4 regions of the Flindersiella endophytica genome follow, and region 2 is predicted to be linked to each of the others. Evidence: riboswitches for the same ligand, from Rfam matches in the RefSeq annotation. Region 2 holds a riboswitch; each other region holds the start of a gene.

Region 1 (5,668 bases), on a different contig from region 2:
TCGCCAGCCTCACCGGCCGGGCCGGGCTCGAGCGCCGGAGCATCGGCAGCCGGTCCGGCATAGGTGATCGTGCCGTCCGCACCCACGCGGACGACCGCGTCGTCGAGCGGTGGTGAGCCGGTGCCGTCGACGAGCCGGGCACGGGTGATCCGGAACGGAGTGCATTTGTCCGAGGTTGGCATGCCCGGATTATGTCGCCGGCGGATGACGATCCGATGATCCTGTGCGTCGGGCGCATGTCATTGGACCGCATCCGGGGGTTCCGTTGGACCCTGGTTCGAAAGGGGTGCCAACGCCCTACTTGGAGTTATGTCCGGACACGGGAAGCTGCCTCGCCGCTCCATAACGGAGATCCACGACGACATCGGGCGGCTCAAGCACCGCGCCGACCAGCTCTCCCGCGATGGTCGGGCACTCGTGCGCAAAACGCACGCCATGCTGGCCCGCACCACGCAGGCGCTGGTGAGCTCCCGGCTCGTGCTCCGGCAGGCGTGGTCCGCCGGCGGTGGGGTAGTCCCTGGCGATGGGCCCGACAGGACACCGATGACCAGGCCGGACCGAAGCCGAACGGTCACGATTCCGTTCGGCACCGTCTGCCTGGATGCCGACCTGACCCTTCCGGACGCCGGGCAGGGCCTGATCGTGTTCGCACACGGCAGTGGGAGCAGCCGCCACAGCCCGCGCAACCGTTACGTCGCGAGGGTGCTCGAGCAGGCCGGTCTCGGCACCGTGCTGGTCGACCTGCTGACCGTCGAAGAAGACCAGGCCGACAAGCTGAGCCACCAGTTGCGCTTCGACATCCCGTTGCTGGCCAGGCGACTGACCGGTGTCATCGACTGGCTGCTCCGGCAGCCCGAGACGGCAGGCCGGCCGATCGGCCTGTTCGGCGCCAGTACCGGCGCGGCGGCCGCGTTGATCGCCGCCGCGGAGCGTTCCGAGCCGGTACGTGCGGTGGTCTCGCGCGGCGGCCGGCCCGACCTGGCCGGGGAGGCCCTGGCGTCGGTCGAGGTACCCGTGTTGCTCATCGTCGGCGGTCTCGACCACCAAGTCCTCGACCTCAACCGGCAGGCGACGGAGGAGCTGCGGTCGCCGGCCCGCCTGGAGATCGTCCTCGGCGCGACCCATCTCTTCGAGGAGGAGGACGCGCTGGAGCGAGTCGCCACGCTGGCCAGAGCGTGGTTCGTCCGCCACACCGGCGTGGAGCCTCCCAGCGACTGAGCACAGGCCGCCCGACTCCGTCTAAGCTCGGGCCTGAGCCGTGACTGGCGCGTACGGATGGACGAAACCATCGGGAAGCGGCTCCGTCCGCGAGGACGCGTCGCCGTGCGCCTGGGCTGCCTTCGGATCGATGCGAAAGAGGTGGCCCATGCCGCGCCTGGTGGGAATCGTCAACATCACAACGGACTCGTTCTCCGACGGCGGCAAGTATCTCGCCGCCTCCGACGCGCTCACGCATGCACGTGAGCTGCACGCACAGGGCGCCGACGTCGTCGAGCTCGGCCCGGCGTCGAGTCATCCGGACGCGGCCGCCGTCAGCCCCGCGGAGGAACAACGCCGGCTCGCCGATGTGCTCGACGCGCTGGCCAGCGTGGGCGTACCGGTCTCGGTCGACTCGTTCCATCCGGAGACCCAGCTGTTCGCGGCCGCGCGCGGTGCCGCGTATATCAACGACATCCAGGGCTTCCCGGACGCGCGCCACTACGCCGGCCTGGCCGCGACGAGCTGCCGGCTGGTCGTCATGCACTCCGTCCAGCGCCGCGGCCCGGCGACCAAGGTGGCCACGGACCCGGAGCAGGTCCTCGCGGGCATCGAGCGGTTCTTCACCGAACGGCTGGCAGCGCTGGAGGCGGCCGGCATCGCCCGGGACCGGCTGGTCATCGATCCCGGGCTCGGCTACTTCCTCGGTAGCAACGCCGAACCGTCGCTGCTGGCGCTGTCCGGCATCCGGCGGCTGAAGGCCCGGTTCGGTGTTCCGGTGCTGGTGTCGCCGTCGCGCAAGTCGTTCCTTCGTACGCTCACCGGATCCGGCCTGCCGCGGATCGGGCCCGCGACGGTGGCCGCCGAGCTGTACGCCGCCCGCGAAGGCGCCGACTACATCCGTACCCACGACGTGGCCGCGATCCGCGACGCGCTGACGGTCTTCGGTGCGCTGGATGCCCGCCGGGCCGTCAGCTCGCCGAGCTGAGCTTCCAGACCGCCGTCGCGACCGCGGTGCAGGCGATCGTGACCGCGGTCAGCGTGACGGCGGCGAACAACGAGAACACGTTGCTGAGCAGCCCGACCGTGATCGACGCGACCGCTACGCCGGTATAGATGCAGGTGATGAACGCCGCGGTCACCTCGCCTCGGCGCTCGGCCGGTGCGAGCTGGTTGACGTCCGCCTGCGAGCCGAAGTAGCCGAACCCGACGCCGAGACCGCACAGCAACGCGGCCAGCAACACCAGCCCCAGCGCGTGCGCCGGGAACGCCGCGACCAGCGCCGCGAGCCCGGCCACCAGCAGTGCGTGCGCGGCCAGCTGGGTCCCGCGCGGCGTCAGCCCGCTGCGTACGGCGAACGCCTGGGTGACGCAGGCGACGCCGAGCATGCACGAGGTGATCGCGCCGAGCAGGGCGAGGTTGTGGGTGCCGAGCAGCTGGCTCGCGTAGGTCGGCACGACCGACAGGTAGAGCGCACCGACGGCCCAGACCGCGGCTCCGGTGAGCCCTGCCTGCGCGAACCGTCCCCGGCTGCCGGCCGGGACCGAAGGCCACTGCAGCCGCCAGCTGCCGCTCGGCGTCGATGGCTCCGGCGCTCGCAGCACGGCGATGCCGACGCCCGCGGTGATGACGAGGCCGGCGAGGTACGGCAGTACGGTCGGCGCCGGTGCCCACTCGGCGAGCATGCCTGCCAGCACCGGCCCGACGGCCGCGCCTCCGGCCTGGCCCATCACCGCCCCGACCGCTGCCCGGGCAGCGTCGGCTGCCGGCTCGAGCTCCACCAGGGCTGCCGCGGCCGTGCCCGCGGTGGCGCCGAGCGCCGCGCCTTGCACGCCTCTGGCCACGAACAGCCAGACCGTGCCGCGGGCCAGCAGGAACACCACGGACGCGAGCACGGCGGCTCCGAGCCCGAGCGCGACCACCCGCCTGCGGCCGAACCGGTCCGACAGCTGCCCGAACAGCAACAACGAGGGCACCAGCACGATCGCGTACGTGGCGAAGATCAGCGTCAGCACGACGTTGGAGAAGCCGAACTCCTGGCGGTAGACGGCATACAGCGGCGTCGGCAGGTTCGCTCCGAGAAGCAGCGCGAACAGCGAGGCTGCGAAGATGACGAACGGCCAGCGGGTCCGGTTCACACGTGCCGGAACTTCGGTTCGCGAACCCATTGGTGCGGGTTAGCCGCGATTGTTCCGGCCAAACCCGGATGTGGGGGCTAGGTGGCGAAGATCAGGTAAAGATCCCAGGCGTTGTTCTTCGGCTGGCAGGCGTAGTCGTCGGCGCCGCCCGGATTGGTAGGCCAGAGCCAGGGCTGGGCGGCGGCATCGCACTCCGCTTCGGTCGGATAGGTCCCCTGGTACTGCCAGTAGTCCGCTGCCGCGACCCCGGTGGCGAGCCCGAGGCTGAGTACCGTCGTCACACCGATCGCCAGCGCACGCTTGCGAATCCCCATCGTAGACCTCCCTGCTCACGGTGCCGCTCTGGCTTGTCGTTCTCATCTGAGGCAAAGTTCGCGTGTCTGACAAGGCTTTCCGGTACGTCTGTCGCCTCCGGCAGCGGCCGGATCAGGACGCCGGCATCGAACTCCGTCGATCCTCGGGGTCGACCCCGAGAGCGGCCCGGCCGCCGTCGACCGGCAGCACCGTTCCGGTGACGAATCCGGCCGCGGGGGAGAGCAGGAACGCCACGACGTCGGCGATCTCCGAGGGCTGCGCGATCCGGCCGAGAGGGTGCACCCGGACCAGTTCGGCCTCGACGGTGCCGGCCGCCTCTGCCGGCAGGCCGCCCAGATGGTCGTCGAGCCTCGACGTGTGGACGCTGCCGGGCGCGACCGCGTTGACGCGGATGCCGACGGGGCCGTAGTCGACGGCGGCCGCGCGGGTGAGGCCCTCGATCGCCGCCTTCGCCGTCGCGTACGCTGCCGCTCCCGGCACGGCGCGGCCGGCCTGGTGCGACGACAGGTTGACGATCGACCCGGCGGTTCCGGCACGCAGGAACGCGCGGACGGCAGCCCGCGTACCGGAAAGAACGGGAACGAGGTTGTCCTGTACGGCACGGGCGAAGACCTGCGTGCCGGCCGCGTCGAGCCGCGGGTCGCGGAATATCGCGGCGTTGTTGACCCACCCGGCGAGCGGTGCGCCCGCCTCGGCGAGCTCGGCAGCTCGTCCGGTCACGGCGTCGTCGGCGGCCGAGCCGGCGACCACCTCGACACCAGGCGTCTGCGAGCGCAGCCATGCGGGTGGGTCCGCCTCGATCACGACGACCCGTACATACTGGCCGGCCAGCCTGCGCACGATGGCCGCGCCGATGCCCCTGCCGCCACCGGTGACGACGACGCTTTCCGCCTTGCCTGCGTGGACGTTCATGTCCTCGAGCCAACCAGCGAGCTCACCGGCCCGGCAACTGCTTGTATGTAAGCTGTTTCATCGATGGCCGCGCCGACGATCTACGACATCGCGCGAGAGGCGGGCGTCAGCGTCGCGACCGTGTCGAGGGTGCTGAACACACCGGGACGCGTCGCGCCGGCGACCCGCCGGAAGGTCCTGCACGTGATCGACCTGCGCGGCTTCGTACCGAAGGCCGACGCGGTGAGCCGTGCCAGGCGAGGCGTCGGGCGTTTCGGTGTGCTCGGACCGTTCTCCACGCACGAGGCTGCGCGGCGCCGGCTGAGCGGGATCCTCCGGGCGGCGGCGCCCGACGTGGAGGTCGTCGTCTACGACCAGGAGTCCGCCGCCGCCAGCGCCGATCCGCTGCTCGCGACGCTCCCGGCCACCGGGCACCTCGACGGCCTGGTCGTGCTGAGCCTACCCCTCGAGCCGGCGACTGCTGCCCGGCTACGGGAACGCGGCTGCCCGACGGTCCTGCTCGACACCGAGGCCGGCGAGCTGCCGTCCGTCGTGGTCGACGACGAGGCCGGCGGCCGGCTGGTCGCCAGGCACCTCGCCGAGCTCGGGCATCGCCGGCCGGCGTTCCTCGGCGAGGCGCAACGCTTGGCCGGCCGTGACTCACCGGCCCACCGTCGGCTGACCGGTTTCCGGACGGGCCTGGCCGATCACGACCTGGAGCTGCCGGAAACCGCCGTACACGAGGCGGCACCACGCGGCCGGCAGGCAGTCGCGGAGGCGATCGCGTTGCTGAGTTCACCGGATCGTCCGACCGCGGTCTTCGCCAGTGACGACCTGCTGGCCGCCGCCGTGCTCCGGGCGGCAGCCGGGCTCGGCATCCGCGTGCCCGACGAGCTTTCGGTCGTGGGCTTCGACGACGGCGACCTGGCCGAGACGATCGGGCTGACGACCGTACGCCAGCCACTGGAGGCGTCCGGGGCGCTCGCGGTCCGGCAGTTGCGAGGCCTCCTCGCCGGCGACGACGAGGTAGGCCGTACGGTCCTGCGGGTGCGGCTCACCCAGCGATCGACGACCGGTCCGGCCGGGTCGGTTGCGGGCCGAACCAGCTGAGTCCCTGCCCGTGTGCC
Region 2 (5,668 bases):
CCCAGCACGCCCTTCGCGATCAGCGCCTTGAGCTGCTCGGCGGACTCCGGATCCATCGACGGCGGGCCCGGGACCATCAGCGTGAGCTGCAGCTCGGGCTGGTCCTTCATACCGACAGTGACCCAGCGCATGCCGCCTTCGCCGAGCGTCATGTCGAACCGCTCTTCCAGACCCAGCTTCTCGGTGAAGAACTTCTTGGCGGAGTCCTGGTCGAGTACCCACACCGTTGCCAGGCCGAGGGACGTGATCATGCTGTTCCGCTTTCTACGTAGGGAGATGTGCGCTTCTCACGCTAGGTCTTCCCCGTCCGGAAGGGCTTCTTGATTCTTGCGGAAGCCACCGGCCCAGAAGAGTACGAAGCAGCCGGGGATCGGCGGCGGCCCGGAGCTGCGCGCCGACGCCTGGAACTCGCCGGGCGTCAGCCCGGTCTGCTGCTTGAATCGCGTGCAGAACGTGCCGAGGCTGGTGAACCCGACCAGCATGCAGACCTCGGTGACCGTCAGGTTCGCCGACCGCAGCAGCTCCTGGGCGCGCTCGATCCGCCGGCGGCTGAGGTACTGACCGGGCGTCTCACCGTAGGCCTGCTTGAACAGCCGTACGAAGTGGTAACGCGAGTAGCCCGCGGTCGCCGCCACGGCGTCCAGGTCCAGCGGCTCGGCCCAGTCGCGATCCATGGCGTCCTTGGCGAGCCGCAGCCGGCGCAGCAGCGCGGTGTTCACGCTCCGATGCTGGCACGGCTCCCAGGTGCGGTCACAGCGGCGGTGACGGTGTGTCGTAGCAGTACTGCGGTCGTGACGGGTCCGACGCCGCCGGGTACCGGGCTCAGGCCGCCCGCCACCGGCTCGACGGATGCGGCGTCGACGTCGCCGACCAGCTTGCCCTCCGGCGTGGGGTTGGTGCCGACGTCGATCACGTACGCGCCGGGGCGAACGTGCCGATCCGTGATCAGGCCCGCGCGACCGGCCGCGACCACGAGGACGTCGGCCTGCCGGGTGATCGCGGCCAGGTCGGAGGTACGGGAGTGCGCCACGGTGACCGTCGCGTTCCGGTCGAGCAGCAGGTGAGCCACGGGCTTGCCGACGACGGTCGAACGGCCGACGACCACAGCGTGCCGGCCGGCCAGATCGATCTCGTGGTGGTCGAGCAACGCGAGGACGGCGGCGGCCGTCGCGGGAGCGAACGCGGGCTGCCCGGCGGCGAGCCGGCCGAGGCTCAACGGGTTCGCGCCGTCGACGTCCTTGGCGGCGTCGATCGCGCCGGCGAGCTGCTGGGCGGACGGCAGGCCGGCCGGGAGCGGCGACTGGAGCACGATGCCGTGCACGGCATGGTCGGAGTTCAGCTGCCGGAGCGTGGCGCGGATGACCGAGCCGTCGGGTTCGGCCTCGATCACCTCACAGTCGACGCCGACCTTGGCCGCGGCGTTGGAGATCGTACGGACGTACCACGCGCTGGCCTCGTCGCCGCTCACCACCACGACGGCCAGCTTCGGCGGCGTGGGGCGGGCCGCGACAGCCGAGGCGACCTCGGCGCGGATCGCGGCCGCCGGTGCCTTGCCGTCCAGGCGCATGGCGGTCACTTGACGACCTCCTCACGCACAGCCGCGATGGTCGCGGCGGCTCGGGAGACGAGGCAGTCCACGCCGCCGACGGCAGCTGGGCCGCCGAGGTGGACCTCGACGTCGACGCGGGCAGTGGTCGCCACGGCGCTTGCGGCAGGAGCAGGAGCAGCAGGAGCAGCGGCACCGGCACCGGCAGAAGCAGCGGCAGGAGCAGGAGCCGCGGCAACGGCAGCGGTGAGGGGGTTGCGGTTGCCGATCTGCAGCGGCTCCTCCGCGAGCTCGATCAGCTGGGCCGAGGTGACCTCGGCGTGGATCGCGGGTGGCGGGGGGTTGGCGGTCAGGTGCGCGGCGGTCACGTGGCGATCTCCCTGCGGACGGTCGCGACGATGGTGGCGGCTCGGGCTACCAAGTCGTCCACGCCGTCGTCGGCGGCGGGTGGGGAGCCGAGGTTGACTTCGACGTTGACGCGGGCGGTGATGGCTGCCGCGCTGGCAGCGGCCGCTGCCGCGGCGACGTCGGTGAGGAGGTTGCGGTTGCCGATCGGCAGCAGCTCTTCCGCGAGCTCGATCAGCCGGGTGGCGCCGGCCACGACGGCGGCGGGTGGGCGGGCGGCTTCGACCAGGGCGGACCGGATCGCCTGCTTGCGGGAGTCCTGCTGCTCGGGTGTGTCCTTCGGCAGCCGGTAGGCCTGCGAGACGACCTCGAACGCCTCGGCGTCCTCCGCGGCCAGCTGGAGCGCCTCGGCCCGGCGCTCGTCGGCCTCGGCGATGATGCGTTCGATCGTTGGCGCGTGCTCGGCGTATTTCGGGGACTGGCTGTAGCGGCCGACCATCGCGAGCAGCGCGGCTGCCTGGGCGGCCTGCAGAGCGGCGGCCGCGCCACCTCCGGGCGCCGGAACCTTGGCCGCCAACTGCTCGAGGAAGTCGCCGATGGTGATGTCGTGCAAGATCGATACCTCCGTGGACAGGCTCGGAAGCACCCAGGCGATCGATGCCGCTCGACTCGTGACCGCTCCCCGGTGGTGACCCACCTACGCCAGTCGCGGTTTCGGCCAGACTACCTCTGCTGCTCGCGCGAGTTGGGCTACGACTCTAAGCTCTACGAGTCCGACGTCCAGGGAGGGAACCAGCTGTGTCCGCGCAGCCACCACAGTGGCAGCCGTCGCCTCAGCAGCGGCGGCCGCAACCGGGGCAGCAGCCGCCAGGCCGGCAGCCGTCGCCTCAGCAAGGGCAGCAGCAGCGCCCACCGCAAGGCCCGCAGCAGGCAGGTCCCCCGCGCTCGCCCGGTGCCCGCCGCGGCCCCAGCGAGCCGGGCCGATCCACAGCGCCCCCGAACGGCACCGGACGCGGTCGGGTCGCGCTGGCCGCCGGCCTGTCCGTCGTCCTGCTGATCGGCATGTTCACCGCCGTCACCTGGGCCGCGATCGCCGCCGAGAAGCAGCGGGAGCGGATCGCCGCGCAGCCGAGCCCGACGCCGTACTCCGTCCCGAAGTCGGCGGATCCGACCGAAGCGCCTCCTGCGAACGTTCTGGCCAAGCTGCCCACGAAGCCCGATCTGTGCGCGAAGCTGCAGACCGCGCTGGCCGCCGAGCTTCGGCCAGGATCCGCCAAGCCCAACAAGACGAACGACGGGGAGCGCCAGAACTGCCGGTGGGGCTCGCTCGACAAGCAGCGGGCCACCTGGGTCGCGCTCGAGGTAAGCGTGTACCCGGATCGCGAACCGGCGACCGCGATCGCCACTGCCGGCCAGGAGCTCGCCGAGGACAAGGACTACGCCGCCGACACCAAGAGCAACGGCGGGTTCCACAAGAACGTCCACGACGTCAGCGGGATCGGCGACGAGGCCTTCGGCGACGACTCGAGCAACATCATCACAACCGATGACGTGGGCGAGAAGGAGGACGAGATCAACTACCACGTCGCCGGAGCGCACCTCTACGTCAGGTCGGGCAACGTCCTGATCGAGGTCAACTTCCTCGGCGCGACGTATCCCGAGACCCAGAACGTCAAGACCCTGCGCGGCACCAACCTCACCTACGAGCAGGCGGAGCCGAAGGCCAGGCAGATCGTCGAAACAGTCGTGGAGCAGCTCAAGTGAACGTCGAGCTGCGCCCGCTCGCGATCGACGACTGGCCGGCGGTCCACGCCTGGGCGAGCCGCCCGGAGGCCTGCCGGTTCCAGACCTGGGGCCCGAACACCGAGGACGAGACGCGGACGTTCGTCGCAAGTGCGGTCGCGGACGCCGCGCTCCAGTCGCCGCCGCGCCTGTTGTACGTCTTCGTGGTCGACGGCGACGTGCTCGGCAACGGCGCGCTGATCTTCCACAGCCGGGCGCAGCGGCAGGGCGAGATCTCCTACATCGTGCATCCCGATCGCTGGGGACGCGGCATCGCGAGCACGGCCGGGCGGGAGCTGCTGAGGATCGGGTTCGAGGAGCACGGCCTGCACCGGATCCAGGGCACCTGCGACCCGCGTAACGCCGGCTCGGCCGCGGTGCTGAAGAAGCTCGGCATGCGCTACGAGGGCCGGATGCGTCACACCCAGCGCATCCGCGACGGCTGGCGCGACTCGGAGCTGTTCAGCCTCCTCGAGGACGAGTGGGCCGAAGCCGGCCGCGGGATATCGTCGGGAGCGTGACCGAGCAGCCGACGGGTCTCGCGACCCGGATCTACGAGACGGCCCACCTGACCGGCGAGTTCCTGCTGCGTTCGGGTGTGACGACCAGCGAGTACTTCGACAAGTACCGCTTCGAGTCCGACCCCGCGCTGCTGCGCGAGATCGCCACCGCGCTGGCGCCGCTGGTCCCGTCGGACGCCGACGCGCTCGCCGGCCTCGAGCTCGGCGGGATCCCGCTGGTCACGATGTTGTCGCAGGTGACCGGGCTCCCGGCGTTGTTCGTACGCAAGCAGCCCAAGACCTACGGCACCTGCCGGCTCGCCGAGGGCGGTGAGGTCTCGGGCCGCCGGCTGGTCGTGGTCGAGGACGTCGTGACCTCCGGCGGCCAGATCATCATCTCGACCGGCCAGCTCCGCGAGCTCGGCGCGCAGGTCGACACCGCGGTGTGCGCGATCGACCGCGAGAGCGGTGGTGTCGAGAAGCTCGCGTCCGAGGGCATCGAGCTGCGCTCGCTGTTCCGGATCAGCGAGCTGCACAGCTAGACGATCTAGGACATCCCGATGGCGTTCGCCTCTACCGCCGCGACGCTCGTTGGCCAACAGTGGTTCCAAGCGGAGCAGAAGGAAGTGACGACGCCCGTGGAACCCACCATCACCACTCTGCCGGCCTTCGCAGTGGTCGGCATGAAGCTACGCGGCACCGGCGACAAGAACGAGTTTCCGCGGCTCTGGGATCGGTTCATGCCCAGGTCCGGGGAGATCAAGGACCTCTCAAGTCCCAGGATCGCCTATGGCGTCATCAGGGGCTACGACCCGGCGACCGGTCAGTTCGACTACCTGGCCGGGTTCGGGGTAGACAGCGCGGATGCGGTGCCCGAGGACATGGAGGCCTGGAACATCCCCACCCAGACCTACGCCGTGTTCGCCACGACCTTGCCGGAGGTCGGTCTGACGTTCGAAGCGGCCTACAAGTGGCTCGAGCAGTCGAGCTACGTGCGCGACGACGGCCCGGAGTTCGAGCGTTACGCCGAAGACTTCAGCGAAGCCAGCCCGAGGCTCGAGGTCTGTATCCCGGTCCAGAAGACCTGAAGGCCATATCGTCTACGAGATGAGCACTAGCAGTCACGCAAAGCGATGGATTTCGGTCGCGTTGCTGCTGACGGCCCTTGCCGGCTGCAGCTGCAGCCGGCAAGGTGCCGCACCGGCGAGCTCGCCGCCCACATCCAACGAAACGTCGAGCACCTCGCCGACAGCGTCAGCCAAACCGACCAACCCCACCAAGCGACCGGTGCCGGCGACGCCGACCGGCAAGCCCGTGCTCGCGGTGAAGCTCGACAACTCCAAGCCGGCCCGGCCGCAGACCGCGCTCGCGAGCGCCGACCTGATCTACATCGAGCCCGTCGAGGCCGGGCTGAGCCGGATCTGCGCGGTCTACTCCTCGCGGATGCCGAAGGCGGTCGGACCGGTCCGCAGCGCCCGCGAGTCCGACATCGAGC
Region 3 (5,668 bases), on a different contig from region 2:
GACCGGGTGAGTGCTGTCGAGGAGGTCGACGCGTGAACGAGTCGATTGTCGAGCTGCGGGACCTGTCGGTGCACTTTCCGGTCAAGCACGGCCTGCTGGGACGTACGGCCGGACAGCTCCGCGCCGTCGACGGGGTGAACCTCGGCATCCGGCGCGGCGAGACGCTGGGACTGGTCGGCGAGTCGGGCTGTGGGAAGTCGACGCTCGGCCGGTCGATCTCGCGAATCCTGAAGCCGACCACGGGTCGGGTCCTCTACCGGGACTCCGCCGGCGCCGTCACCGACCTGGCCCGGCTGGGATACCGGGAGCTGCGGCCGTTCCAGCGGGACATCCGCGTGGTGTTCCAGGATCCGTTCTCGTCGCTGAACCCGCGGATGACGTTGCTGCAGATCGTCGGCGAGCCGTTGCGGGCGAACCGGATCGCTTCGGGGTCGGAGCTCGAGCACCGGGTCGCGGAGATGCTGACGCGGGTGGGACTGTCGCCGAAGTACATGGACCGGTTCCCGCACGCGTTCTCCGGTGGTGAACGGCAGCGGGTCAACATCGCCAGGGCGCTGATCCTGAACCCTCGGCTGGTGATCGCGGACGAGCCGGTGTCGGCGCTGGACGTGTCGGTGCGGGCGCAGATCCTCAACCTGCTGAGGGATCTGCAGGAGGAGCTCGAGCTGACGTACCTGTTCGTGTCGCACGACCTGTCCGTCGTGGAGAGCGTGTGCGACCGGGTTGCCGTGATGTACCTCGGCAAGCTCGTCGAGCTGGTGGAGACCGCGTCGCTCTACTCCACGCCGCGGCATCCGTACACCGAGGCGTTGCTGTCGGCCGTGCCGCGGCCGGATCCCCTGCTGCGCGAGACCGGACGCCGGATCCGGCTGTCCGACGACCTGCCGGATCCGGCGAACCCGCCGGCCGGTTGCTCGTTCCACACGCGGTGCACGTATGCGGTGGAGGGTACGTGCGATGTGGCCGGCTCCGGGCCGGCGCTCGACGAGATCTCGCCGGGGCATCGGGTGGCCTGCCTGCGTACGGACGAACTGTCGCTGGCAGGTGTGAGTGGTGTCAGGGATGTCAGTGGTGGAACAGCCGGAGGCCGGTCCGGGCGAGCGTGATGCCGTGTTCCCGGCAGACGGCGGCCACGTCGCCGGAACGGATCGAGCCGCCGGGCTCGGCGATGTACTTGACGCCGTGGCGGTGGGCGTGGTCGACGTTGTCGCGGAACGGCAGCGCGCCGTCCGACACGAACGCGACGCCGGTGAGTTGCCTGATCCACTGGTCTCGTTGGGCGGCTGTGAGCTCGTCCTCGAGGTAGCGGATCTGCTCGTTGATCCGGTCCTGGCGTCTGGTGCCTGGCGGGAACGTCAGTGCGCGAACGGCGGGGTGACGGCGCAGCCACCAGGTGTCGGCCTTGGCGCCGCCGAGCCGGGTGCAGTCGACCCTCGACTGCTGGCCGGCACCGATGCCGAGCGTTGCGCCGTCGCGTACGTAACAGACGGAGTTGGACTGGGTGAAGCGCAGAGTCGCCATGCCCAGCAGGAGATCCGCTGCGGCGCGTGGTGGAATCGGGTCGCCGGTGACGAGCTCGAGGCTGCCTGCGTGGAGCTTCGGCTGGTCGCGGTCCTGGGTGAGGCGCAGCCCGAAGACGTCGCGATGCTCCTGCTCGGGCGGCGTGAACGACTGGTCGGCCTCGATGACGAGGAAGCTTCCGCGCTTCTTCCTGGCGAGCGTGGCGACCGTGCCGGGCGCGTAGCCAGGAGCGACGATGCCGTCGCAGACCACAGTGGTCAGCAACTCTGCCAGCTCGGCGTCGACGGGATGCGAGACGGCAGCGAAGTCGCCGAACGACGACCTGGGATCGGCGTCGCGGGCCCGGAGGTAGGCGCTGGCCAGGTCTCCGGGATCGGCGACGCCGTACAGCTCCGCCGTTACGTCGTCGATCGGGCCGGCCAGGGCGGTGCCGGCGGGGGAGACGTGCTTGAACGAGGCGGCCGCGGGTATGCCCAGCGCGTGGGCGGCTTCGCGGACGAGTTGCCAGCCGTTGAGGGCGTCGAGCAGGTTGATGTAGGACGGCTGGCCGTTCAGCACGGTGATCGGCTCGGTGCCGGGGGTGACCGGGGTGGCTCGGGCGGCCTGGTGGGGGTTGGTGCCGTAGCGCAGATGCATGGTTTTGGTTGCCTCCTCAGCTGCTGTCGCTGACGGAGGCGCCCAGGCGTTCGACGCTCGCGTCTTGTTTGTGCGGCCGCTCCCCGGTGGTGGTCCACCTTCGCCAGTCGCGGCCGTTCTCCTACTGTACCTAGCGTCCCTGGCTAGTTCCCCTTGAAAGCGGGGTCGCGCTTGTCGATGAACGCGTTGATGCCTTCCTTGGCGTCGGTGCTGGCGAAGAGGTTGGACAGCACCTGCTGCTCGACGGTGAGACCTGTCTCGAACTCCATCGCGAGGCCGTCATCGATCAGGCGCTTGGCGGCGCGGGTGGCGAGCGGTGCCTGGCCGGCGATCGTTCCGGCGAGCTCGACGGCCTGTTCGTACAGGCGATCCGGCTCACAGACCTGGCTGATCAGGCCGAGGGCTTGCAGTTCGGCCGCGGTGGCGAAGCGGCCGGTGAGGACGAGCTCCTTGGTGAACCTGGAGCCGGCGGCGCGGGCCAGGCGTTGCGTACCGCCGCCGCCGGGGAGCAATCCGAGCTTGACTTCGGGCAGGCCGAACTTCGCCTTCTCGGACGCGACGATCAGGTCGCAGCAGAGCACGACCTCGAAGCCGCCGCCGAGGGCGTAGCCGTTGACGGCCGCGATCGTGGTCTGGGGGAGGCGTTCCAGGGCGGAGAACACCTCGCGGCCGAGGCGTTGGTAGTCGTCGAACGCGGGCCGGCTCACGTTGTGGTACTCCGTGATGTCGGCGCCGGCGATGAAGCCGCGTCCGGTACCGGTCAGGACGAGCACGCGGATGTCGTCGTCGCCTTGGAGCGCGGCGAAGTAGTCGCGGAGCCGCTCCAGGATGCTGCGCGACAGCGCGCCCAGCGCCTCTTCCCGGTCGATCCGCAACACGGCGACGCCGTTCGCGTGGCGTTGCTCGACGAGGTGGTCGTGCAGGCGCTGTTCGCTCATGGCCGGGTCTCCTTCACGATCGCGTTAAAACGTTTCTACACTGAAGCCGTGTCCACGATCGTCGAGGTGGCCCGGTTGGCGCAAGTGACGCCGTCGATCGTGTCCAGGCTGCTCAACGGCGACCCGTCGCTGCGGATCCGGCCCGAGACGCGCGACCGCGTGCTGGCGGCGGCCGAGGAACTGCAGTACGCGCCCAACCATGCGGCCCGGGCGCTGCGTAGGGCTTCGGTCGGCACGTTGGGGCTGGCGGTGCATGACATCCACAACCCGGTCTACGGCGAGATCATCGCCGGCGCGGAGGCGGAGGCCAGGCAGCAGGGCAGCATCCTGATCCTCGCCGACGTCGACAGTCTCGCCTCCGACGACACCACGTTCCGCCGCGTCGTCCGCGGCGGCGCGATCGACGGGCTGATGTTGCAGCGCAACGGCGAGGCGTCCGACCGCGTGGTCGAGCGGGTGGCGGGCGCGCGGTTGCCGCTGGTGATCCTGAACGAGCGGGTCCGCCCGCCGTTGTCGGGTGTCGCGGTGGAGGACCGGCGGGCGGCGGCACTGGCCACGCGGCACCTGGTGGCGCTAGGTCACCAACGGGTCGCCCACCTCGAGCTCGGCGGAGGCAACTCCCGAGCCCGCGACCGCCGCGCCGGCTGGCGCGACGCCATGCGGGAGGCAGGCCTAACTGTGTCCCCCGACCTCCTCCGCGTCGGTGGCGTCCGCCCCGAGACGGGGTACGTCGGGCTGATGGAGCTGCTCACCACGCGCCAACGCCCGACCGCGGTCTTCGTCGGCACCCTGTTGTCTGCGATCGGTGCCCTGACGGCGGCGAGAGAGGCGGGGCTGGAGGTTCCCGGCGACCTGTCCATCGTGGCCTTCCACGACGCCTGGTTCGCCGAACACGCCAGCCCTCCACTGACCGTGGTCCGCCTCCCCCTGCGCGAGATGGGCGCCAGAGCGGTCCGCCTCCTCGGCGAGATCACCGGCGGCGCCGGCCCACGCCAGATGACAGTGACCGATCCGGCCCCCGAACTCCTCCGCCGCGGCTCCACCGCCCCACCCCGCGACTGACGGCTTCGGCGGCCGAGCGCCTGCACCTCAGTTTGCGGTAGCCGCAACCAGCCGCCACCGTAGCTGCCCGTCACGGCAGCTTCCCATCACCGCAGCTGCCGGCCGCTGCGGGCTGCCGATGTTGCTCGTGTCGCGGTGGCATCGCAGTGCTGGCTTTCGCCGCTGGCATCGGACGCGACTGGTTGTGGTTGCTGTCGATCGCGATGGTGGCGAGCTGCCTGCACCTGGGCTTGCGGTGGCCGCAGCTTGCCGCCACCGCTGTTGGCCGTCATCGCTGCTGGTCGCCGTCGCGGGCATTTGTGGGCGCTCGCTGCTCGGCCGGCGGTGGGCGGCCGGTTGTGGCCCGGAGGGTTGACGGTGGCCGTCGCGCGGCGATACGACGGAAAAACGATTTCCTTCTTCCGTCGGTTCCGGGTGTGCCAAGGAGGCGCGACATGGCTCGATCTCGCCGGACGTGGTTCGTGGCGGCCGCCGGGTTTGTACTGCTCAGCCCCCTCGCAGCGGCGTGCGGAGACGATGCGGGCGCGGGGGACAACCCTTCGATCAGCCTGATCGTCGGGCTGAAGGGGGATGCGTTCTACGGTTCGATGGCCTGCGGTGCCCGGGCCGCCGCCAAGCGGGCAGGCGCGACGCTCGATGTTCAGGGCCCTGGCAAGTGGGACGCGCCCGAGCAGATCCAGGTGCTCAACTCGGTCATCGCGAAGCAGCCCGATGCGATCCTCATCGCTCCCGTCGACGACACCGCGCTCCAGGCGCCACTCGAGGAAGCAGAAGCCCAGGGCATCAAGATCGTGCTCGTCGACACGACGCTGAAGGATCCCAAGCCGGCCGCCTCCCAGGTCACGTCCGACGATCAGCTCGCTGGTCAGCACGCCGCCGAGGAAGTGGTCCGCGAGACCGGCGGCAACGGTTCGGTGATCGCGATCAACACTCAGCCAGGCGTGTCGACCGTCGAGGCCAGGATGAAGGGGTTCGAGGCCGGCCTGAAGCAGGCACCCGGCCTGAAGTACCTCGGCCGCCAGAACGTCGGCGACGACGCGGCCAAGGCCGCCACCGCCGTGACGAGCACGCTGGCGGCCCACCCCGACCTCTCCGCCGTGTTCGCCACCAACACCCTCACCGGCCAGGGCGCCGCCACCGGCATCAAGAACGCCAACAAGACCGGCGAGATCAAGCTGGTCGGCTTCGACGCCAACCCGAGCGGCGTCGAGGCACTGGAGGACGGCACCGCCCAGGCCCAGGTCGTCCTCAAGCCGCTCGACATCGGTACCAAAGGCGTCGAGCAGGCGATCAACGCGCTGAACGACAAACCGGTCGAGAAGCTCATCCGTACCGACTCCCTGATCGCCACCAAGGACAGTCTCGCCACCAAGCCCGTGAAGACCTACCTCTACAACGACAGCTGCACCGGCTGAGGAGCCCATCATGCGACGTGGACTGAGAATCTCCGTTGCCCTGCTCGCCGCCCTGCTGGCCGCCGTCGTACAGGTGAGCCCGGGCAGCGCGGGCAA
Region 4 (5,668 bases), on a different contig from region 2:
GGACGACATGCGCGCGCTGGCCAGGGACCACAGGCACATGGCGTGCTCCGACGGCATCTACCTCGGCGGGCATCCGCATCCGCGCGGCTGGGGCGCGTTCGCGCGGTTCCTCGGCAGGCACACACGCGAGCTGGCCGACTGGGACTGGGGGCGCGCGGCGATGCATCTTGCCGGTCGTCCGGCGTCGCGGTTCGGGCTGCGCGGCCGCGGCCAGCTGGTGCGGGGCAACGTCGCCGACCTCGCCGTGATCGATCCGGAGTCGGTCGGTGACACCGCGACTTATGCGAACCCGCGCAGCCTCGCGTCCGGCGTCAGCCACGTCCTGGTGGCGGGCCGGCTGGTGCTGGCGGATGGCGTGCTGACCGGTGCCCGAGCCGGTCGAGCGGTACGACGAGGAGAGGCCGGCCTGTGACGCTCGAAGGTGTTTCGTACGACGCCGACGTGTTCGGCGACGATCTCGCGGAGCTGCGCAAGCAGCCCAACCGCATCGCCGACCAGGCGAGCCTGTTCGACCTGACGTTCCCGGCGATGGTGCTGCGGGCCTCCGCGCTGGAGTCCAACGTCGCGACGATGGCGGCATGGTGCCGGTCGCACGGTGTCGAGCTGGCACCACACGGCAAGACCACGATGTCGCCGGAGATCACCTACCGGCAGCTGGCGGCGGGCGCATGGGGGATCACCGCGGCGACCATCGACCAGGTGCGTACGTTCGCCGAGATGGGTGTGCGCCGGGTGCTGATGGCCAACCAGCTCGTCGATCCGGCGGGGATCGCCTGGCTGGCTTCGGCGTTGAACGCCAACCCGGCGTTGACGGTGATCGGCTACGTCGACACGCTGGACGGGGTCTCGCTGCTGGATCGGGCGCTGGCCGCCTCCGGACTGTCGCGCCGGCTGCCCGTGCTGGTGGAGCTCGGCGTGCCGGGCAAGCGTACGGGCGCGCGCACGCACGAGGAAGGGGCCGCGGTCGCGCGGGCCGCCGCTGCGACCGGAACGCTCGCGGTGGTCGGCTGTTCGGCGTTCGAAGGCGTGGTCGGCCATGCGCGTGACGAGGCGACGATGGACGCCGTGGCCGAGCTCTGCTCGGCGGTGCGCCGGCTCGGGCTGGAGCTCGCGGGGTCCGGGGTGATCTCCGGCCCGCCGATCCTGAGCGCCGGCGGCAGTACGTACTTCGACGTGGTGGCAGCCTCGCTGTCGGGCGCGGAGCCGGCGACGGTGGTGCTGCGCAGTGGCGGCTACGTCACCCACGACGACGGCCTCTACTCCGTGGCGACACCGCTGCCGTCCGACCTGCATCCCGCGATCGACGTGTGGGCGTACGTCCTGTCCCGCCCGGAGCCGGGTCGCGCCCTGATCGGCGCCGGCCGCCGCGACGTGCCCTTCGACGTGGCCCTGCCGATCGTGCGCTTCGCCGAGTCCGTGACGGGCGAACGTCGCGACACCTCGGGCGTCGAGGTCTCGCAGGTCAACGACCAGCACGGCTTCCTCGACCTGCCCCCGTCCTCCGACCTCGCCGTCGGCGACCGCGTCTGCCTCGGCGTCGCCCATCCCTGCACCGCCTTCGACAAATGGCGGCTGGTGCCGATCGTCGCGGACGACGGCAGGATTCTGGAGATCGCGCACACGTTGTTCTGAGGCGCGGCTACCGTTTGCCGGATGGACGATCTCGAACGTGCGGTGCGCAACGCCGCCGCGCTCTGGACGGCTCTCGCCGAGGCCCGCGGGAACGAATACGTGCGTACCGACGGGTTGCTCGTCGTCGAGGGTGGCCGGCGCGGCCGTCGCGTGATGATGCTGTCCGGCGAGCCGGCCGATGCCGACGTCGCCGAGGCCGCCCGGCAGGCGACCCTACCCTCGCAGGCCGGCGTGACAGTGGAGGACTCGTTCGGCACCGTCGATCTGACCGAGCAGGGCCTGGTCAAACGCCAGCTCGCGGTGATGATCCGGCATCCCGCACCGCTCCCCGCGCTGCGGCCGTCGGCGGTCAGCGTCTCCGAGATCGACGGGCCGGACCTGCTGACCGTGGTCGAGCGGATCGGGGTCGACGGCTTTCCGCTGGAGACGTTCCAGCCGTACGAGCAGGGGACGGCGTTCCCGGCCGGGCTGCTCGACCGCCGGGACATCCGGTTCTTCCTGGCCGAGTGGGAAGGTGAGCCCGCGGGCATCACGGTCATCGTCGAGGCGGGCGGCGCCGCGGGCGTCTACTGGGTCACGACGCTGCCGGACTACAGGTCGCGCGGCATCGCCCGCGCGATGATGCACACCGTGCTCGAGCGCTACGCCGACCGGCCGGCGACACTGACCTCGGCCACGGCGGCGCGGCCGCTGTACGAGTCGCTCGGCTTCCAGACGCTCACGATGGCCAACTGGTGGATCGCCGCAGCTTCCTAGCCGTCGCCGCGTGCGATCACAGACGAAACCGGCTGGGCGCGGCTCATGGTCGAGCCGCACCCAGCCGGTTCGTTCAACGAAGGGTCGGTCAGGCAGGCCAGCCGGGGATCGGGAAGGCGGAGCAGAACTCCTTGACCTCGGCGGCGATCCGGGCCAGGGCGTCGTCGTCTTCCTTCTTGCCGGCTTCGATCGCCTCGTCCATCCAGGCGGCGATGCGCGGCATGTGGTCGGCCTGCATGCCGCGGGTGGTGACGGCCGGCGTACCGATCCGGATGCCGGACGGGGACCAGGGCTTGCGCGGGTCGAACGGCACGGTGTTGAAGTTGAGTTCGATACCGGCCTTGTCCAGCGCCTTGGCCGCCGGCTTGCCGGCGATGTCCTTCTTGGTCAGGTCGATCAGGATCAGGTGGTTGTCGGTACCACCGGAGATCAGGTCGAAGCCGCGCTCGTTCAGCGCGTCGGCCAGGGCAGCGGCGTTGGTGACGATCTGCGCCGCGTACGTCTTGAACTCGGCTGTCGCCGCCTCGTGCAGGGCCACCGCGATCGCTGCCGTCGTGTGGTTGTGCGGGCCGCCCTGCAGGCCGGGGAAGACGGCCTTGTCGAGCGCCTTCGCGTGCTCCTCGTCCGACAGGAGCATCGCGCCACGCGGGCCGCGCAGGGTCTTGTGGGTGGTCGTCGAGATGACCGGGGCGTGCCCGACCGGCGTCGGGTGGGCGCCACCGGCGATCAGGCCGGCGATGTGGGCAATGTCGGCGACCAGCAGCGCGCCGACCTCCTGCGCGATCGACGCGAACGCCTCGAAGTCGATCAGCCGCGGGATCGCCGTGCCGCCGCAGAAGATGACCTTGGGCCGTTCCTTCAGCGCCAGCTCACGCGCCGCGTCCATGTCGATCCGGCCGGTCGCCGGGTCGACGCCGTAGTGCACCGGACGGAACCACGTGCCGGTCGCCGACACCGGCGAACCGTGCGTCAGGTGGCCGCCGTGCGCCAGCTCCAGCGACATGAACGTGTCGCCCGGCGTCATGAACGCCAGGTAGACGGCGAGGTTCGCGGGCGAGCCGGAGTAGGGCTGTACGTTGGCGTGCTCGACGCCGAACAGCGCCTTGGCCCGCTCGATCGCGACTTCCTCGACCTCGTCGATGAGCTGCTGGCCTTCGTAGTAACGCTTGCGCGAGTAGCCCTCGGAGTACTTGTTGGTGAGGACGGTGCCGGTGGCTTCCAGTACGGCGCGAGAGACGTAGTTCTCGCTCGGGATCAGCCGGATCTTCTCGAACTGCCGGCGCCCCTCCGCCTCCACGAGCTCGGCGATCTTCGGGTCGGCATCGGCCAGACGAGTCGTCAGGTCGGTCATCGTGCTTCCTCCTGGGTCAGCGTTGGTTCCAGCGACCCAGACACCCAGGCGCGCGGTGCCGGTACGGGCTCTTGCGTCTCGTACGCGGCTCCCCGGTGGTCGGTTCCACCCCAGCGCCAGTCGCCGCGTACCCCGACGAGCCTAGTGCAGCCATCAGCGGAGGGAGCGGAGAGATGCGGGTGCTGGTGCGGCTCCTGGTCACGGTGGTGAGAAGGAGCCGCTTTCTGGTCGTGTCCCTTTTCAAGGGACGTGGCCAGGCGCCACCGCGCGGTCCGTTACCGGCCGCACCTGTGCCGCAGGTCTGAACCTTGACACTGTCCGGCATCGCCGCGATACAGTCGGCTGGTCGGTACTGGGGCCGGTCTGACTGGGGCAAGCACGGGGTGGAATCGATGCAGACAGGTGAGTCACGCTCGCTTGGCGAGCGGATTCTGTATGCCCAACGTGAACTGTCCGCTCAACTGTTCACCGCCGAGGATCGGCGAAAGGTCCTACGCATCACCGTCGACGGCACGCAGCGAGTGAAGACCGTCGACCTGGACCCGTGTTGGGCAAAGTCGATTCAGTCACAGAATCTGGCTCGCGAAGTATTCGCCTGCCACATGCGGGCCCGCGAAGATTCGGCAGCAGCAGCCGAGACAGTGTACGCAACCGCTGGCCTAGACAACCAGGCTGCGAGCGACGCAGGAGCCGTCATTCGTACAGCGGTGGACACCATTCCCGAAGCTTCAGACCTGATCCGGCGCCTGCAAGCGGAAACAGTGCGCTCGGAACGTGCCCGTGGTGCGGTGGCCGCCGAGTTCGACCTTCGCGGAGAGCCGCACCGCGTGGACATCCGCGCTCGTCACGCGACGGAAGTCGAGCCGGCCCGACTTGCCGCGGATATCTGTGCCGTACTGCAAGAGTGCGGCGAGGCGGCAGTCAGCCGCCGGGTCGAACTGGCGTCCGGTCTGACCGACGGCCGGTCCTTCGAGGACCGTGCCCAGGAACGGCTCGAGGAGTTCAACCAGACACTGGCCGCACTACGAGCGAGGTTGCCTTGACGAAAGAAGTAGATCGCCCTGCGATCCGCACAGCCGGTGATGAGTTCTTCGGCGTCGGGGGAGACATGTGGAGAACTGCCGGCAGTTTCGACGAGGAGCCTGTGTTCCTTCGTGCTCGTGACTGGGGCTACCAGGGCGAGGGCTCGGATCCAGACAGTTCGTACGAGGCCCTGCGGGCGAAGGTGCGTGACTTCCTTCGGGATGGTGCGGACGCATTTGGCGAGCTCCGCACCGTGCTCCACAGCGTCGCCGCCCGAAGTGAGCAAGCCGAAGAAACCAGTGCTGCCGAGCTTCTGCGCATCGGTCGCCGTCTCAACGAATAAGGCGGATCGCTCATGAGCGACGAATACCTGACTGATGAGCAGGAACAATACTACCGATACAACCCGAGAGTTCCGGTAGACGAGTACAAGGATCGATGGAATCGGGCCACCCGCGCCGATCCTCCGCTCAATCGAGAGCCGCCTGGTCCCGCCAGCGTCCAACTTGTTGATGTCATTATGGGGTACGCACCGGCTGACATAGCGGATAGATGGCTCGAGGTCCGGAAATTCCTCATGGATCCGGGAGATCCGGCCCGACTTCGGGCCGCTGCTGATGCCTGGTGTCCAGAAGGCAGAAGTGGTGGCACCGGATCGCTGTACGGTATGGCAAAGGCTTGGAACCGTAAGCTGCACGACTCGATGTATGAGCTCAAACTTCGATGGTCCGACAGTGCCTCTGAAGCCTTGGAAAGTTATCTGAACGACAAGGTGGATTCCGATTGTCTCGGTCCACTCGAAGAGCATTGCGAGAAGATCGCCATCGCGCTCAGGGCCAAGGCCGAAGCCCAGGAAGCGGCGAAGAAGTCGGTCGATGGCATGCTGATAGATCTTGCTAGCAGCAG

The links. A riboswitch is a leader RNA that binds a small molecule or an ion and turns the genes downstream of it on or off. The one in region 2 is predicted to bind ZMP and ZTP.
Region 1: another riboswitch for ZMP and ZTP. It lies ahead of folP (dihydropteroate synthase); the one in region 2 lies ahead of ACYVF6_RS45855 (cyclodeaminase/cyclohydrolase family protein).
Region 3: another riboswitch for ZMP and ZTP. It lies ahead of ACYVF6_RS29190 (hypothetical protein); the one in region 2 lies ahead of ACYVF6_RS45855 (cyclodeaminase/cyclohydrolase family protein).
Region 4: another riboswitch for ZMP and ZTP. It lies ahead of ACYVF6_RS15360 (serine hydroxymethyltransferase); the one in region 2 lies ahead of ACYVF6_RS45855 (cyclodeaminase/cyclohydrolase family protein).

Annotation. Positions count from the first base shown of each region.
Region 1 covers NZ_BAAGYY010000036.1:161,754-167,421, forward strand. Annotated here, with positions in the region: gene ACYVF6_RS39220 (metal-dependent hydrolase family protein) at 1-182, opposite strand, end outside; gene ACYVF6_RS39225 (dienelactone hydrolase family protein) at 310-1,218, shown strand; ZMP/ZTP riboswitch at 1,249-1,342, shown strand; gene folP (dihydropteroate synthase) at 1,367-2,185, shown strand; gene ACYVF6_RS39235 (MFS transporter) at 2,169-3,365, opposite strand; gene ACYVF6_RS39240 (hypothetical protein) at 3,413-3,649, opposite strand; gene ACYVF6_RS39245 (SDR family NAD(P)-dependent oxidoreductase) at 3,762-4,562, opposite strand; gene ACYVF6_RS39250 (LacI family DNA-binding transcriptional regulator) at 4,626-5,651, shown strand; gene ACYVF6_RS39255 (DUF2332 domain-containing protein) at 5,596-5,668, opposite strand, start outside.
Region 2 covers NZ_BAAGYY010000044.1:207,194-212,861, reverse strand. Annotated here, with positions in the region: gene ACYVF6_RS45875 (VOC family protein) at 1-251, opposite strand, end outside; gene ACYVF6_RS45870 (helix-turn-helix transcriptional regulator) at 288-719, opposite strand; gene ACYVF6_RS45865 (bifunctional 5,10-methylenetetrahydrofolate dehydrogenase/5,10-methenyltetrahydrofolate cyclohydrolase) at 716-1,567, opposite strand; gene ACYVF6_RS45860 (hypothetical protein) at 1,573-1,914, opposite strand; gene ACYVF6_RS45855 (cyclodeaminase/cyclohydrolase family protein) at 1,911-2,504, opposite strand; ZMP/ZTP riboswitch at 2,529-2,611, opposite strand; gene ACYVF6_RS45850 (hypothetical protein) at 2,690-3,655, shown strand; gene ACYVF6_RS45845 (GNAT family N-acetyltransferase) at 3,652-4,194, shown strand; gene pyrE (orotate phosphoribosyltransferase) at 4,191-4,715, shown strand; gene ACYVF6_RS45835 (GyrI-like domain-containing protein) at 4,734-5,261, shown strand; gene ACYVF6_RS45830 (DUF3048 domain-containing protein) at 5,281-5,668, shown strand, end outside.
Region 3 covers NZ_BAAGYY010000024.1:289,262-294,929, reverse strand. Annotated here, with positions in the region: gene ACYVF6_RS29200 (ABC transporter ATP-binding protein) at 1-36, shown strand, start outside; gene ACYVF6_RS29195 (ABC transporter ATP-binding protein) at 33-1,106, shown strand; partial or broken gene ACYVF6_RS29190 (hypothetical protein) at 1,066-2,172, opposite strand; ZMP/ZTP riboswitch at 2,191-2,278, opposite strand; gene ACYVF6_RS29185 (enoyl-CoA hydratase/isomerase family protein) at 2,301-3,095, opposite strand; gene ACYVF6_RS29180 (LacI family DNA-binding transcriptional regulator) at 3,144-4,157, shown strand; gene ACYVF6_RS29175 (ABC transporter substrate-binding protein) at 4,592-5,572, shown strand; gene ACYVF6_RS29170 (hypothetical protein) at 5,583-5,668, shown strand, end outside.
Region 4 covers NZ_BAAGYY010000013.1:666,066-671,733, reverse strand. Annotated here, with positions in the region: gene ACYVF6_RS15375 (N-acyl-D-amino-acid deacylase family protein) at 1-412, shown strand, start outside; gene ACYVF6_RS15370 (type III PLP-dependent enzyme domain-containing protein) at 409-1,632, shown strand; gene ACYVF6_RS15365 (GNAT family N-acetyltransferase) at 1,654-2,388, shown strand; gene ACYVF6_RS15360 (serine hydroxymethyltransferase) at 2,477-3,739, opposite strand; ZMP/ZTP riboswitch at 3,775-3,873, opposite strand; gene ACYVF6_RS15355 (YbaB/EbfC family nucleoid-associated protein) at 4,132-4,782, shown strand; gene ACYVF6_RS15350 (hypothetical protein) at 4,779-5,105, shown strand; gene ACYVF6_RS15345 (immunoglobulin domain-containing family protein) at 5,118-5,668, shown strand, end outside.